DNA from 4 places in the Streptococcus sp. 20925_1_22 genome. Region 1 is predicted to be linked to each of the others. Evidence: predicted binding sites of a transcription regulator. Region 1 holds the regulator's gene; each other region holds the start of a gene.
The links. The regulator Rex, encoded in region 1, represses fermentation and respiration genes when NADH is low (regulators of the CRP and FNR family bind a similar motif). The targets are predictions, from matches to a motif close to TTGTGAANTANTTCACAA.

Region 1 (3,631 bases):
TACAACCCAGTCATGTCTTGCAAGCTATGTATGGCAAGGATTCCAACCGCTTGTATGAGTCCATTCGGATCAGTACTTCGGACCAGACGACTCTGCAAGAGATTCAATCATTTACAAAGAAATTAAAAGAAATTTTAGGAGGATAAGATGGCCTTTCAAACATCTGTTAGCTTAGCAAACTGTGAATATACCTATTCACTTCACCCAAATGTCAAGAAATTTACCTTGCGCGACAATACATTCGCTGAAAGCAAGGTTGGCAACTACGAACTCTCTCGTCTGCTGGAATCTGTTCCCAACAGCGGAAATGGTTTTCTGCTGAAAATAATTGTCAATAAAGATTTAAATGGTTTCAAAATCAACATCACTGAAAAATCAGGCCTGCGCTTGGTCAATATTTTCAAATCAGAAGACAATCACATTATCCAGCAAAAATTTTATTTCTTGATGGATAGCTTGGTTGAAAGAAATATTTTTGAAAAGACACCACAATAAGCAAGATTCTCGCAATTTTGCTTTTTTGGTTTAGACTCTTTAAAAGACCAAACAAGCTTGACTCCTACTTAGAACGCTTGAAAATATCAAATGACTAATCGAACTCAAAGAAAGGATTAACGATGGTTGAACTGACCTATTTGGACTCATATAAGGTGAAACGAACACTTACCTATGAAGACTTCGACGAATTTCTTCTAGCCTTCTCTGGCTGCGTCACAGTTCCTGACTCTCTCAAAGTACTTTCCATAACTTACAATGAGCACCAACTGCCTTTTACAGGGCTAATTGGGGACTTGTATCGCCAGATGTACCAGTTAGACTTGACTCCCTACCAGGACTAAGTTTTTCAACGCTACTATTCCCAGCAATTACTAATTTTCTTTTTTATAAATCAAACATCCTTAATTAGTTGATTTTTTCACAAACTTCCTATAAAATAGAATTAGAAAGGTTGTGATTTTGTGAAAACTGAAAAAAATACTACAATTCCCCGAGCAACTGCTAAGAGACTGTCGCTCTACTATCGTATTTTTAAACGGTTTAATGCTGAGAAGATTGAAAAAGCAAACTCCAAGCAAATTGCAGAAGCCATTGGTATTGACTCTGCTACCGTCAGACGAGATTTTTCTTATTTCGGTGAACTTGGCCGCAGAGGATTTGGTTATGATGTCAAGAAATTGATGAACTTTTTTGCTGACCTCTTAAACGACAATGCTATTACCAATGTCATGATTGTTGGCGTTGGTAATATGGGACGTGCTCTGCTACACTATCGTTTTCATGAGCGCAATAAAATGAAGGTTGTAATGGCTTTTGACATAGATGACCATCCAGAAGTTGGCAGCACAACCAGCGATGGGATTCCTATCTATGGAATTTCCCAAATCAAAGAAAAAATACAGTCAGGAAATGTGCAAACTGCCATCCTAACTGTACCTAGCGTAAAAGCTCAAGAAGTTGCATCAATCTTAGTTCAGGCTGGTGTCAAGGGCATTCTCTGCTTTTCACCAGTAAATCTATCCCTACCTAAGGACGTGGTCGTTCAGTATGTTGACCTGACTAGCGAACTGCAGACTCTGCTCTACTTCATGAGAAAAAATGAACATTAATTTGAAAGAGGTATTTAACACTCAATGAGTAAACCAATTATTGGAATAACCGGAAATGAAAGAGAAATCCCAGACGATCACTTCATCCATATGAGCTATACGGCGACAGGATTCGTTGAGGGAGTTAAAGAAGTTGGCGGAATTCCAATGATTTTGCCAATTGGTGATGAAGAAATGGCAAAACAGTATGTTTCCATTGTTGACAAATTAATCATCACAGGCGGTCAGAATGTATGTCCCCAGTTCTATGGAGAAGAAAAAGCCATTGACAGCAATGATTATCTACTCAAACGGGACATTTTTGAATTAGCTTTAATCAAGGAAGCCCGCCGTCAAAATAAACCAATCTTCACTGTCTGCCGCGGAACCCAACTTTATAATGTCGCACTGGGTGGTACTCTTCATCAAGACATTGAAGATCATTGGCAAGACAGCTCTGCTGAGTACACAACTCAAAGCATGGTGACCAAGAACGGCTCTATTCTGCACGAAATCTATGGCCCTGCATCTGAAATCAACTCTTTCCATCATCAAAGTATCAAGGATTTAGCGGCCGGACTAGAAGTCATCGCCTATGATCCGCGCGATAAGATTATTGAAGCCATCACTTCTACTGACGGCAGTCCTTTCCTTGGCGTCCAATGGCACCCAGAGTTCTTGTTTGGCTCCAGAGAAGGAGACTTAGCTCTGTTTGATTATGTTGTCAATATTCTTTAAAATCCTCTATTCCTAGAAAAACCTCTTTTCAACACGAATAGAAGTTTTTTATATTCAAGTAAATCAAATTATATCATATCTGTCTCCTCTCGGTAGCTATAGTAGTTGGACTTGGACACAATCAAATGATCTAAAAGAACCAAGCCCATCATCTCACAAGCTTCTTTCATATGCTGGGTCACTTCATCATCGTTTCTGCTAGGGACGACTGAGCCTGATGGATGATTGTGTACCAGTATAATAGATGTCGCCAGGTGCTTGAGAGCGTAGTGGAGAATTTCTCTCGGCTCAGCAATGCTTCTGCTTACAGTCCCCATGAAAATAGTCTGCTGGTGCAAGATTTGATTTTGACTATTAAGATAAATAGCAACCAAGCACTCCTGCCTCATGTCTCCTAGCTCTTGCTGCATCTTCTGTGCTAATTTTTGACTGCCCATAATCTGCTCTTTCTGCAGAACCTCTGCTCGGTTAATCCGACGCCCTAATTCGATAATGGCCTGCAGCTCCACAGCCTTAATCGGACCGATTCCAGAAATAGTCTGCAATTCCTGCAAAGTTAAATACTTAAGATCGTTCAAACTGGAAATAGATGATAAAATTCTTTGAGAAACTTGAAAAACAGTTTCTTTTTTGTTGCCTGTCCTGAGAAAGATTGATAGGAGCTCCTGGTTACTGAGTTTTTCAGCTCCTTCTCTCATTAAACGCTCCCGTGGCATTATGCTAATATCATCTTGAAATGAAATACTATACATAGAAACCTCCTTACCTTATAATTCGGAAAAAGAGTTAAAATCAGCAAGAATTGATACAAAAAATCTTTCATTCAGAACAAATTTTAGATAAAAAAACACTCCAAAAGTTAACGTTCTTCCTAACCTTTGGAGTGAAATTTTTTTAGTTTTTTGTCTTTAAATCTGCATTTGATTATAGGACTTACTGAAAGATTCAAGAACTTCCTTAGGAGCCTTATCATACTCGACAGAACCTTCTAATGTTCCCTTGACAATAGTCCGGTTGGTTGCCGCGGCATCCTCACAGGTAACCAAAGTAATCTCTGTAACACCTTCAGTATCCTCAATCAGGTCCGTTCGATCTGGAGTTACCGTTTCGACACTGGTGATTACATAAGTATAGACTTGCTCTTTATCGGTGATATAGATTTTCATACCAGCCTTAGCACGATCCAGTGGGGAAAAGAGCATGTTACTAGCCCCGGTGATGCCAAAGACATGGTGGCTAGCCAAGGCATAATTTCCCTGCCCCATCTGCTGAGTCTCTTTCATCGTACCAGCACCATAATACAATCC
Region 2 (3,631 bases), 110 kb from region 1:
ACAATCTCTCAATTCCTGAATATTGCTGTTTAACAGAAGATTATTTTTTATCATTCTATAGATAGACTCGACTAAACTCATATGGATCCAAATAAAGAAAAGAATAAACATAAAATTATCACGAATCATATCTAGCCAAAATGATAATCCTTCTTTTAATGTATAATAAATAAAACTACACGAATATAAACCAAAGAAGATAGCACTTATTACTGGACCAATCATCATCAAAATTCTAGCTCTAAGCGGCGAAAACTCAAATCTTTTTCCCACTTCCCACAGTTCCTCCTAAACTCAATTCTTTATCTCCTTTTATATCGCATTCCCCCTCTTGTGTATGTAACTTTGTTTATCATAGAAAAAATTTATTCCAGTAGTTTTATGGCATATTAGGAAAAGTCTTTTTAAGTAGATTTCTGCTTTCTTCATCGGCAGGTAGCCATCCGTCATTGAAAATACGATCTTTTATCCAAAAACGATTATAGAAAAAAGTCCAAAAGAAATTAAAGGCTGTTCCAGTTGGCTTTAACAAATCTTCTGGAATGAAAAGCACAGCAATAACAAGCAAAGCGCAGAAAGAACCTAAAATGATACCAAAGTATTTCCAGTCTTTTCGAAAAAGTGGTACAAAAAAACTAAATAGTAAAGTTGTAATAGAGTATGATGGTGACAAGGTTTTAACTTTACTTCCATCTGGTGACTGAATAGTGATCTTATTCATAACATCTCCTTTTGATGACATAATATACCAAATTAATTTAACAAATATCGATATATCTGTCAACTGTTTTGCTTAGATATTAGAGATTGATAGCCAATGAACATTAAAAAAGAGACTAGAAAGTTAGTCAAAGATAGTATTAGAGAACTGAAAGATATAGATAGCTTGGTTTGAATTAGACCTCAGAAGTGTAAAAATTCAAATATTTTCTCAAAAAAATACAGCCCTAAAGGCTGCATTTTAATCCACGTAATCTTTTTCGTTCTTATTAAACCAAGCGTATGGCAAACCTATGAGTAGGCCACCACCGATGAGGTTACCGATAAAGGTTACGCCCCAGTGGCGTAGGATATTTCCAATACCAAAATTTTGCACTTCCGCTGCTGCTGAGCTGAATTTCACGATAGCGAAGGAAGCAAAGTTGGCTGCCAAGTGTTCGTTTGTCAGGAATACAAACATATAAATGGCTGATATAACTAAGAAGAGCTTAGCTGTACTATCCTTGACCAAAACGAAGGAAAGAATAGCAATATTAACAAAGATATTGGCCAAGACTCCCTCGAGCAGAATCAGCTCATTAGAGCGAGCAAGCTTCATCTGCACAACACCTGAAATGAAACTATCTTTGCTAAGTCCCGCATAAGCAGCCGAGTTAGCAAAGAGCCAGCCAGCAATCAAAGCGCCAATCAGATTGAAAAAGGTACAATAAAGCAAAATCATCAAGGCTTTTTTCCAGTCAATCTTCTTCAAAAAGGTACCAGCAGTCAGAAACATCATGTTGGAAGTCACTAACTCTGCATTTAGAAAGACAATGTAAGCCAATCCCCAAGCAAAGATGAAAGGAAAGAGAAAACGCCCAGTTCCTGGAACAATCTTATTTGTCAAATCTGCCGCAATAGCTCCAGCCCCAGTACTAAAGGTTAGGAAAGCTCCAGCAAAGATGGAATGAACGGCATACTTAGCCTTGCTTGTATCAAACAAAGCTTCTTTCTTTCGGCAAGCTGCTTCAATTTTAGGGATAAATGTCGATTCAGGCATAAAAAATTCTCCTATTAATTTAAACTATGTATAGTATATCACAAAGCTCTTTCTTTTGATAGCGTTTTCGAGAACCTTTTTAAATTTTCTAAAAAAGGATTGAAAATCTATTTTCAACCCTTAAATCCTTTTGCTAACTGAGCAATATCTTCTGGCCGCGTTCGGCAGCAACCACCAAAAAGCCGTACACCTTGATTTTGCCAAAGTTTACTATTTTCCAGCAAGCTCCGCTCCTGCTCTGGATCATCATGCCAAGTCTTGGTCAAGCCATTATAAGTTTCGCCAGAGTTTGGATAGGTCAGAAAAGGTTTGTTGCACACTTGTCCAAGCCCATCTAATAATGGAGCAATTAAATGTGGAGCTGTACAGTTAAAACCAACTGCCAGGACTTGTGGGCTTTCTTGAGCCAAGTTTCCTAATTCCTCAATCTTGGTGCCATCTGATATGGCATTCTCCGACTGGGCTACAAAGGACAAATAAGCCTCAGTCTGTGGAAATTCCTCAGCTAAAAGTCGGAGGATTGCTGCCGCTTCTGCTCCATTTGGAATGGTTTCAATAGCCAATAAATCACAGCCTGCTTCTAGTAAAGCTTGGATACGCGGACGGTGAAAATCTCGAAATTCTTCCTCACTCAGCTGGTAGTCTCCCGTATACTCGGAACCATCAGCTAAATAAGCAGCATAAGGCCCTACCGAGCCTGCAACCAGAGGATAAGGTCTCTGTTTCTGCTCCTCTGGAGATAATCCCTTCCAGATATTTTCGATTGCCTTCCTTGCTAAGAAGACTGTCTCTTTTAAAAGATCATAACCCTTTTCAGGAGTTAGTCCTGCCTCTATAAATGCTGGAATACTGGCCTGATAACTGGACGTAGTGATGATATCACTGCCAGCTCTCACATAGCTTTCATGCACATTTTGAATAATCTGAGGCTGGTCTAATAGGTATTGAGCTGACCAAAGCTTACCAGATACATCATAACCCAGGCTTTCCAACTCTGTACCTAAAGCTCCATCTAAAATAATAATTTCTTGCTCATCAAGCAAATCTTTAAATTTTCCCATGAAATTCTCCTAAAATCTACGATTAAACACAAAAAGAGGTCTCCCTCTTTTTGTTTTCTACATTAAGATCTATTCGCCCAGGCAGTATCGACGTCCAAGATATCCTGAGTAGTATATTGCTGACGATAAGGATTGTAAACGATATAGCCAGCACCAGACTCATAGAGTGGTGAATCAAAGCGAGTCAAATCGTATTTTTCAATAATATAATTCAATTTAGCATTATAGCTGGTATCTGTCGCATAGACACCAGTCAGGGCAGCTGTTGCATCCTGATAGGTTGGCGCATTGCTCTTCCATGCACCTGCAAAATGGCCTTGCTTGAGCACTGCAACATAGTCTTGCAGAGACTCTACATAGCTAGGATATGAACGGAAACTGTCGTTAATGGTGTAAGCATTTCCCGCTCCATCATCTTCCCAAGTCTCCATATTAGCAGACTGACCATCATAGTTACCTTTGATACCAAAAAGATTATAATGAGGTTCACCTGACAGACCAGACTGTCCTGATCCACTTTCCAAAATAGCCTGAGCAATCATAACAGAAGCATAAAGATCGTTGTCCTGTCCCAACTGACGCGCTGGCTCACCGATTTGTGAGATGAAGTAGTCTGTTTGATTCATAGGCTGCTGGTCGCTATTATTGGCACTAGCAGGATTAATATGCTTGGCCAAGACGAAACCAACAGCAATCGTTGTTGTCATGATGAATAAAGCTGAAAGGATTCTCTTACCTTTTTTTGAAATTCTCTTTTTCACAGCACTTCTCCTGAATAAGATGTTAATGATACCATTGTAACATACTAAAG
Region 3 (3,631 bases), on a different contig from region 1:
AGCCATTTGATGTCATTGCAGGGGCTGGTCATGATACAGCGGCAGCTGTTCTGGCTATTCCTTATGCGAATGAGCAGCCAACAGCCTTTATCTCTTGCGGTACTTGGTCTCTGGTCGGTCTAGAATCTCAGAATCCTGTAACCAGCCAGGAAGCTTTAGCGGCCAATCTGACCAATGAAGGCTGCTTTGACGGACGCTATCGGATTTTGAAGAATACGACAGGGCTCTGGATTATCCAAGAACTGCAGCGGGACTGGCGCTTGCAAGGTCAGGACATCAGCTTTGCTGAAATGGTGACACTGGCAAGAAACGTCACGAATAATCGCTCTTGGATTAACCCCAATGATGCTATTTTTGCAGCCCCAGGAGACATGGAGGCTAAGGTCAAGGAGCGTTGCCATATGACTAACCAGCCTGTCCCTCAAAGCAAAGGAGAGGTTGTCCGAGTGGTCTTGGAAAGTCTCGCTTTTGCCTATCGTCAAACCGTGGAGCAAATTGAGAGCTTGACCGGTCAAAAAATCGAGCAGATTCACATGGTCGGAGGCGGTATCCAAAATGAACTGCTCTGTCAGCTGACAGCTGATGTAAGCCAGAAACCAGTCCTAACAGGGCCGATTGAAGCCAGCGCTTTGGGAAATATTTTGGCACAGCTTTTGACCTTGGGTGAGATTCAAGATCGGCAGACTGCCCAAAAGCTCATCAAGGATTCAGAAAAGACCAAGCAATACCAGCCTCAAGAGGATTCAGATTTGGCTCGGTCCTATCAAGAATTTCAAGCAAGAATGAAAGTAGGAAGCTAGATGTTAAAGCATATTCCAACTATTTTAAGTCCAGAGTTAGTCAAGTATCTGATGGAGATGGGGCACGGAGATGAAGTGGTCATTGCCGATGCAAACTTCCCTGCCCATCGGATTGGTCAGCGGGTTGTTCGCTGTGATGGGCACGGAGTTCCAGCGCTGCTAGATGCTATCTTGACTGTCCTGCCCCTGGATGCTTATAGTGATTACCAAGCAGGCCTTATGCAGGTAGTGCCGGGAGATCCGACCGTACCAGTCATCTGGGATGACTACAAGGCTTTGTTAGAAAAGCACTATCCAGGTACAGCCATCAAAGAATTTGAACGCTTTGCTTTCTATGAGCAGGCGGAAAAAGCTTATTTGGTCATCCAAACGGGCGAAGGAGCTCTGTACGGCAACATCATTTTGAAAAAAGGTGTCATTGCCAGCTAATGAAAAAACAGGTAAGAGATGGGCAAGGTTGCTTCTGGAAAGGAGTGTCCTTGTTCCTCATCCTTATCTGGGGCTTTCTTTGCTTTTTTTATCAATCTGCTTGTTAAAAAAATCACAAAAACTTGCAAAAAGCAAAATTTTGCAGTATCATTATATTAACAATATAAATCAAAAGGAGAAAATATATGTCTACATTTTACGTACCCGCTGTCAATCTTATTGGCAAGGGGGTTGTCAAGGAAGTTGGTCCTTATGTTAAGGAGCTGGGTTACAGCAAGGCCTTGCTGGTGACGGATAAATTTATCGAAGGCAGCGATATCCTGCCACAAATCCTAGCACCACTAGATGCAGAAGGCATCCAGTATGTGGTCTTCAGCGATGTTGAGCCAAACCCGACTTGTAAGAATGTCATGGATGGTGTAGCTGCTCTCAAGGAACACAACTGTGACTTCATCATCAGTGTCGGCGGCGGTTCACCGCAGGATGCGGCTAGCTGTATTTCAGTAATTGCGACAAATGGTGGCAAACCACAAGACTACGAAGGTTTGCACAAGTCTGCTAAGAAAGGTCTGCCGGTAGTGGCAATCAATACCACAGCGGGAACTTCAGCTGAAATTACCATTAACTATGTCATCACAGATGAAGAACGCAAGGTTAAGATGGTTATGGTGGACAAGAATAGCTTGGCTCTGATCTCAGTCAATGACCCTGAACTCATGGTATCCAAACCAGCCGCCCTCACAGCAGCAACAGGGATGGATGCTTTGACTCACGCGGTCGAAGCTCTCGTCACACCAGGAGCTTACGGTGTAACCAAGAAATTATCTATCGGAGCCATTGAACTTATCAAGGAATACCTACCTCGTGCGGTTGCAAATGGCCATGATATTGAAGCGCGTGAAGGCATGGTGAATGCCATCTTCCTTGGCGGTATGTCCTTTAACAATGCTGGTCTAGGTTATGTTCACTCTATGGCTCACCAGCTAGGGGCAGTTTATAATCTGCCGCATGGTGTCTGCTGTGCCATGCTCCTGCCAGTTGTAGAGCGTGAAAATGCGAAACGGGTACCAGAAGCTTTCCGCAATGTTGCCAAAGCCCTTGGTCTGCAAATCGAAGGCAAGACTGACGAAGAATGTGCAGCTTATGCCATTTCTGAAATCGAAAAACTGTCTGAAACGGTTGGTATTCCGAAGAAACTTACTGAACTTGGTATCGAAGAAAAGGACTTTGACTTTGACTACCTATCTAAAAACGCTTTGATTGATGCTTGTGCGCCAGGCAATCCATTCATGCCAACTCTAGAAGAAACGATTGCTTTTTATAAAGAACTCTTCTAAGAACGAAAAAATTCTGAAACAAACAAGGCTCTGCATGACTCTAACTTGCAGGGCTTGTTTTTATAGGAATGAAAAGGACCTAAACAAAAAAACGATTACAACTGTAAATTTATTTTAAAAAATTATGTAAAATCTATTGACAAATAAATTATGTCATGATAAAATTACAACCGTAAACAAAAAGTTTACGTAAATTTAATCAGAAGGTATGAATACAGCCGGAAGGCGATTATTTTTGGGAGGATTGGAAATTATGTAAAATCATCTTCTTTTGAAAGAGATTTAATTCACTCATAAAAGTAGAGACTAAATCAGTCTTGATTTTTGGAAATGAAATAAGTTATGTAAAGTAATGGACAGGAGAAGATCTCCCAAATGAATATTTATAGTAGATAAGGAAAAGATTTCTTATCTGAAATTTTGGTAAAAACAAAAATTATGTAAAGCGAAAAATGAAGAAAAGTGAGGCAATGCTATGAACAATAACTACAACAATTTTAACAATATGGACGATCTTTTCAACCAACTCATGGGGCGCATGGGCGGCTATAACAGCGAACATCGGCGCTACTTGATTAATGGTAGAGAGGTCACACCGGAAGAGTTTGCTCAGTACCGGGCTACTGGCAAGCTCCCCGGTCAAGGAGCAGGTGAGCAGACTAGCCAGACTGCTGCTCAGGGACCTAAGCAGGATGGTATCCTGGCTAAGCTAGGTCGCAATCTGACTCAGGAAGCTCGTGATGGTAAGTTGGATCCAGTCATTGGGCGCAATAAGGAAATCCAAGAAACTGCTGAAATCCTTTCCCGCCGGACTAAGAATAATCCTGTATTGGTTGGAGATGCCGGAGTTGGTAAGACAGCTGTCGTAGAAGGATTGGCTCAGGCTATCGTCAATGGTGATGTGCCAGCGGCCATCAAGAACAAGGAAATTATTTCTGTTGATATTTCCGGTCTGGAAGCTGGTACTCAATATCGTGGTAGCTTTGAAGAAAATATCCAAAACTTGGTCAATGAAGTCAAGGAAGCCGGCAACATTATCCTCTTCTTTGATGAAATCCATCAAAT
Region 4 (3,631 bases), on a different contig from region 1:
TAATAGAATATTAGGACTGAGATCCCACTGGTGCTGAGCTAGACCGCTAATGGGAAGCAAGAAAAGCCCTGCCATGGTCATTCCAATGCCAATCACCAGTATACTGCCCCATTTCTTAATCAAGTCAATAGAGAGCAAGATGTAAAGCCCATGTGTAAAAGCTGAAAAAAGACCAACCAATAAACCTTTAGGAGTAATGGCTAACTGATTCAGCTGACAGTGGGTCGCAAATCAAAAAGGTTCCGACAATCGCTAACAGCATAGAACAAAGCTCCGATATTGTAGGCGCAACCCGATCCTTGATACAGACATAGGCTAAGATGCCTATTGGGCAGAGGTATTGCAAGACCGTCGCTGTCCCTGCATTGGTTTCTCGAATGGCCTCCAAGTAGGCAAATTGGTTGAGAAACAAAGCAAAGAGGGCAAAAATAAAAATAGAAAACAAGGAAGACTTATCTTTTAAAAGCTTCCGAAAATGGTCCCGATTTGCCAAATAGGCCACACCCATCAAGGCAAGGCCTGAAAGCAGCAAGCGGAGATTGGTCAGCGCTAGCGCAGAAAAACCATGCCCTAGCAGATATTGGCCGCTCGTGCCAGACAGCCCCCAAGCAATTCCAGCAGCTATTGTGTAAATGGTCCCTTTCAAAACTTTTGACATCCTAAACCTCTTTCTATATCTTTGCTTATTATAGCACAATCCATAAAGAAAAATCAGCCAGTTTTGACTGATTTTCATCTCATGATTAAGCAAAGATTTATTCTGGCGATACCAAAATCTTGATCTGCGCCTTGTCCTGAGTCAGCTCGATAAAACCTTCTTGCACAATATCCTCCAGCTTAATCTTCTTGGTCACAAGCTTGTCAGCAGAGAAATAGCCCTGCTCCATCAGTTCCAGCACCTTAGGGAAAATATGCCGATAAGCGATAATACCCTTGAGCGTTTTTTCTTGAATGGCAAATTCATTAGGATTGACGCTGGCTTCTCGCTCCCAGATAGAAACAACCATACATTCCCCAGCCTTGTGAACAGCAGCCAAAGCCTGTCCCAGCACAACCGGCACCCCGGTCACTTCATAAGACACATCTGCCCCGCCACCAGTTAAACGCTGAATAGCAGCTACCACGTCTTCGCCTTCTTCTGGATGCACAATGATGGCCCCAAGCTCCTCAGCCTTGGCTTGGCGTTCTGGAGATAACTCGACACCATAAATCTTAGAGGCACCGACTGCTCGCAAAGCCTCAACTATCAAGAGCCCGATTGGCCCCAAACCGAAGACAACCGCTGTATCGCCCGTCTTAAGAGCTGACTGACGGACTGCGTAAACAGCTACAGCAGCAGGTTCTGTCAAAGCTGCCTGCTCATAGCTAAGGCTGTCTGGAACTTTGTGAACAATGTCTCCGTCCAAAACACAGTATTTGGCAAAACCACCGTCTGCCGCCAGACCGACAAAGTTTAGATTAGGGTCCAGATTATAATCACCGACAAGATTATGCTTAGCCAAAATGGGCTCAACTGTCACCCGGTCGCCAACTTTGACCCGTGTCACGGCACTGCCGACCTCAACAATTTCCCCAGCAAACTCATGTCCTAAAGTTACAGGCGCTTTCTGGCCAGAATAGACATGCTCTGTTTCTGTCGGAATAAAAATCGGTCCGTCTAAGTATTCATGCAAGTCAGTTCCACAGATTCCTGTGAACTTGACCGCAATTTTAACCTGATGCGGTTTGACTTCCGGTACATCCACTTCTTCAATACGAACATCTTTAGCGCCATACCAACGCGCAGCATTCATTTTTGCCATAAACATACCTCGCTTTATAATTTGTTAGTTTTATTGTAAACCCTTTCAGAAATCTTGTCAAAAGATTAGCTACATTTTCAAAAAATAACATACAAAAAACCAGCATCAGCTGGTCTCAAGTTTATTCTGCAATTCTAGCAGAGTAGAAAGGAAGAAGGAACATTAAAACAATAGAAAGAATCAAGAGAATCGCACGAAGCAATCCACCAAATAGAAAAGCAACTACTAAAGTTCCCAAGCAAATAGAAAAATTAGTAAAATTTGTTTCAATCAGCAAGGTTTGCCCTGATTTAACTGTCACTGGCTTAGTTTTCATAGGAGCAGATCCAGCACGGACTTCTGCTTCATTAGCTGCGATTGGAAAAACAGCCTCTTCTCCGTTTTTGATTGCGCCAACTTTCTGACCATTGATAAAGATTGGAAACTTCCCAATAATCCCTACAAAACCTGTCTCGCGTTTGATTTTAATTTCTGACATAAAGACTCCTTTGTTTTTTTAATTATTTTAACACAACTGATGGCTAAAGAAAAGACGAAATAAAAGGCTGTGATATTTAAAAATACTAAGATATTCATCGTCAGCAACATGAGAAGCATATACTCTCCTGTATTATCAGGTTTTAAATAAACACTCCTTGATATTTTACTATCAGCATTTTCATCCATCATAAAAATTTTACTGCTATATAATTTTACATTTGACAAATCTTTCTTATCTTCCGCTAAAAAGTCAAACAGTGGCTGAAACTCTTTCTCCAACTCATACTGTTCTTTTGTGCGATTTTCTGGTATTTTCTCTCCGCAGGCACTCAACGGCTGCACTATTTCTTCAAGTGAATATTATTAAAGATTACTGCCTTTAAATTAATTAAAAGAATATTACCTAAACTAGGTATATCTGTATTATCGAAAACCTCCAGTAATATCGCTAAAATATCCCTCAAAACAAATTTTTCAGTAGACTTGTCAATCTTCTCTTCAGTTTTTAATAAACAAAGATTACGTTGTATATGGTCAATAAAGTCCATCATAAAAAAATTATTAATATCATCTAATGAATCAAAATAACCAATTTCTGTAGGTGAATTATTGATAATATAAGATTCTTTATTCAATATGTACTCTAATCTAAAATCAAATTTTTTAATTTCATCAAAACAATCTGTGTTGTATTTTACAATATCTAACACATCTTGCAATACTGAATACACACTGGAAAGTTCCACTGTATTTGCTTCAATTTCATAAGAAAGCAACTCAAATAAGGAGTTTAAGAGTTCATTAAAATTCCTTGAATCAATAATGCCTTTCATTTTATTTGTGTTCAGAAAAATCTTTTCTCTAATTTCGTATGTGTTATAAAAGAAAATTTCAGATAACGTTGAATCAGTCGGCACACTAATATTATTGTAGTCTCCCCAATCTTTAGAAGATGATATATCACTATAATTTCCAATACCAGGATATAATGCATTCCCCTTCGATTTTAAATATTTATAAATCTTTATGCCTCCATTTAGATACCCAAAAAGAATTTCCTCACCAATTATTGTTGTAGCAGTAATATAAAATGAACGTGGTATCTTCTTAGAAACAACATCTCCCGACTTTAAAGATACTTTACTAATACAATTTTTCGTATTATCGCTAGAATCATAATACTTTACATTCTCTATATATAAAGTATCTTCTCGCATTATCAAGATTATACCTTTAGTAGCATCAACCACAAAACTAGGTCTATAATGATCTTTATATTGCTCTAATTCTTTTTCCTTTTCTTTTACATTTCTTTCACGTTCTTTTTCACGTTCTTTTCTATCATCACG

Region 2: O3621_RS05220 (formate/nitrite transporter family protein) is a predicted target of Rex. The motif match lies at 1,786-1,803, and genes of this name have one in related genera.
Region 3: O3621_RS03770 (iron-containing alcohol dehydrogenase) is a predicted target of Rex. The motif match lies at 1,330-1,347, and genes of this name have one in related genera.
Region 4: O3621_RS09045 (2,3-butanediol dehydrogenase) is a predicted target of Rex. The motif match lies at 1,836-1,853, and genes of this name have one in related genera.

What each region holds. Positions count from the first base shown of each region.
Region 1 covers NZ_JAPVYE010000003.1:53,233-56,863, reverse strand. The annotation lists gene O3621_RS04725 (cysteine desulfurase family protein) at 1-146, shown strand, start outside; gene O3621_RS04720 (DUF1831 domain-containing protein) at 148-495, shown strand; gene O3621_RS04715 (DUF4649 family protein) at 618-839, shown strand; gene O3621_RS04710 (redox-sensing transcriptional repressor Rex) at 960-1,607, shown strand; gene O3621_RS04705 (gamma-glutamyl-gamma-aminobutyrate hydrolase family protein) at 1,632-2,324, shown strand; gene radC (DNA repair protein RadC) at 2,393-3,076, opposite strand; gene O3621_RS04695 (class A sortase) at 3,233-3,631, opposite strand, start outside.
Region 2 covers NZ_JAPVYE010000003.1:163,180-166,810, forward strand. The annotation lists gene O3621_RS05210 (hypothetical protein) at 1-273, opposite strand, end outside; gene O3621_RS05215 (hypothetical protein) at 380-721, opposite strand; gene O3621_RS05220 (formate/nitrite transporter family protein) at 962-1,759, opposite strand; gene mmuM (homocysteine S-methyltransferase) at 1,873-2,820, opposite strand; gene O3621_RS05230 (glucosaminidase domain-containing protein) at 2,883-3,581, opposite strand.
Region 3 covers NZ_JAPVYE010000002.1:253,915-257,545, forward strand. The annotation lists gene O3621_RS03760 (rhamnulokinase family protein) at 1-800, shown strand, start outside; gene O3621_RS03765 (RbsD/FucU domain-containing protein) at 801-1,229, shown strand; gene O3621_RS03770 (iron-containing alcohol dehydrogenase) at 1,415-2,566, shown strand; gene O3621_RS03775 (ATP-dependent Clp protease ATP-binding subunit) at 3,042-3,631, shown strand, end outside.
Region 4 covers NZ_JAPVYE010000005.1:257,551-261,181, forward strand. The annotation lists partial or broken gene O3621_RS09040 (DMT family transporter) at 1-658, opposite strand, end outside; gene O3621_RS09045 (2,3-butanediol dehydrogenase) at 756-1,802, opposite strand; gene O3621_RS09050 (hypothetical protein) at 1,924-2,280, opposite strand; gene O3621_RS09055 (hypothetical protein) at 2,241-2,624, opposite strand; gene O3621_RS09060 (hypothetical protein) at 2,624-3,631, opposite strand, start outside.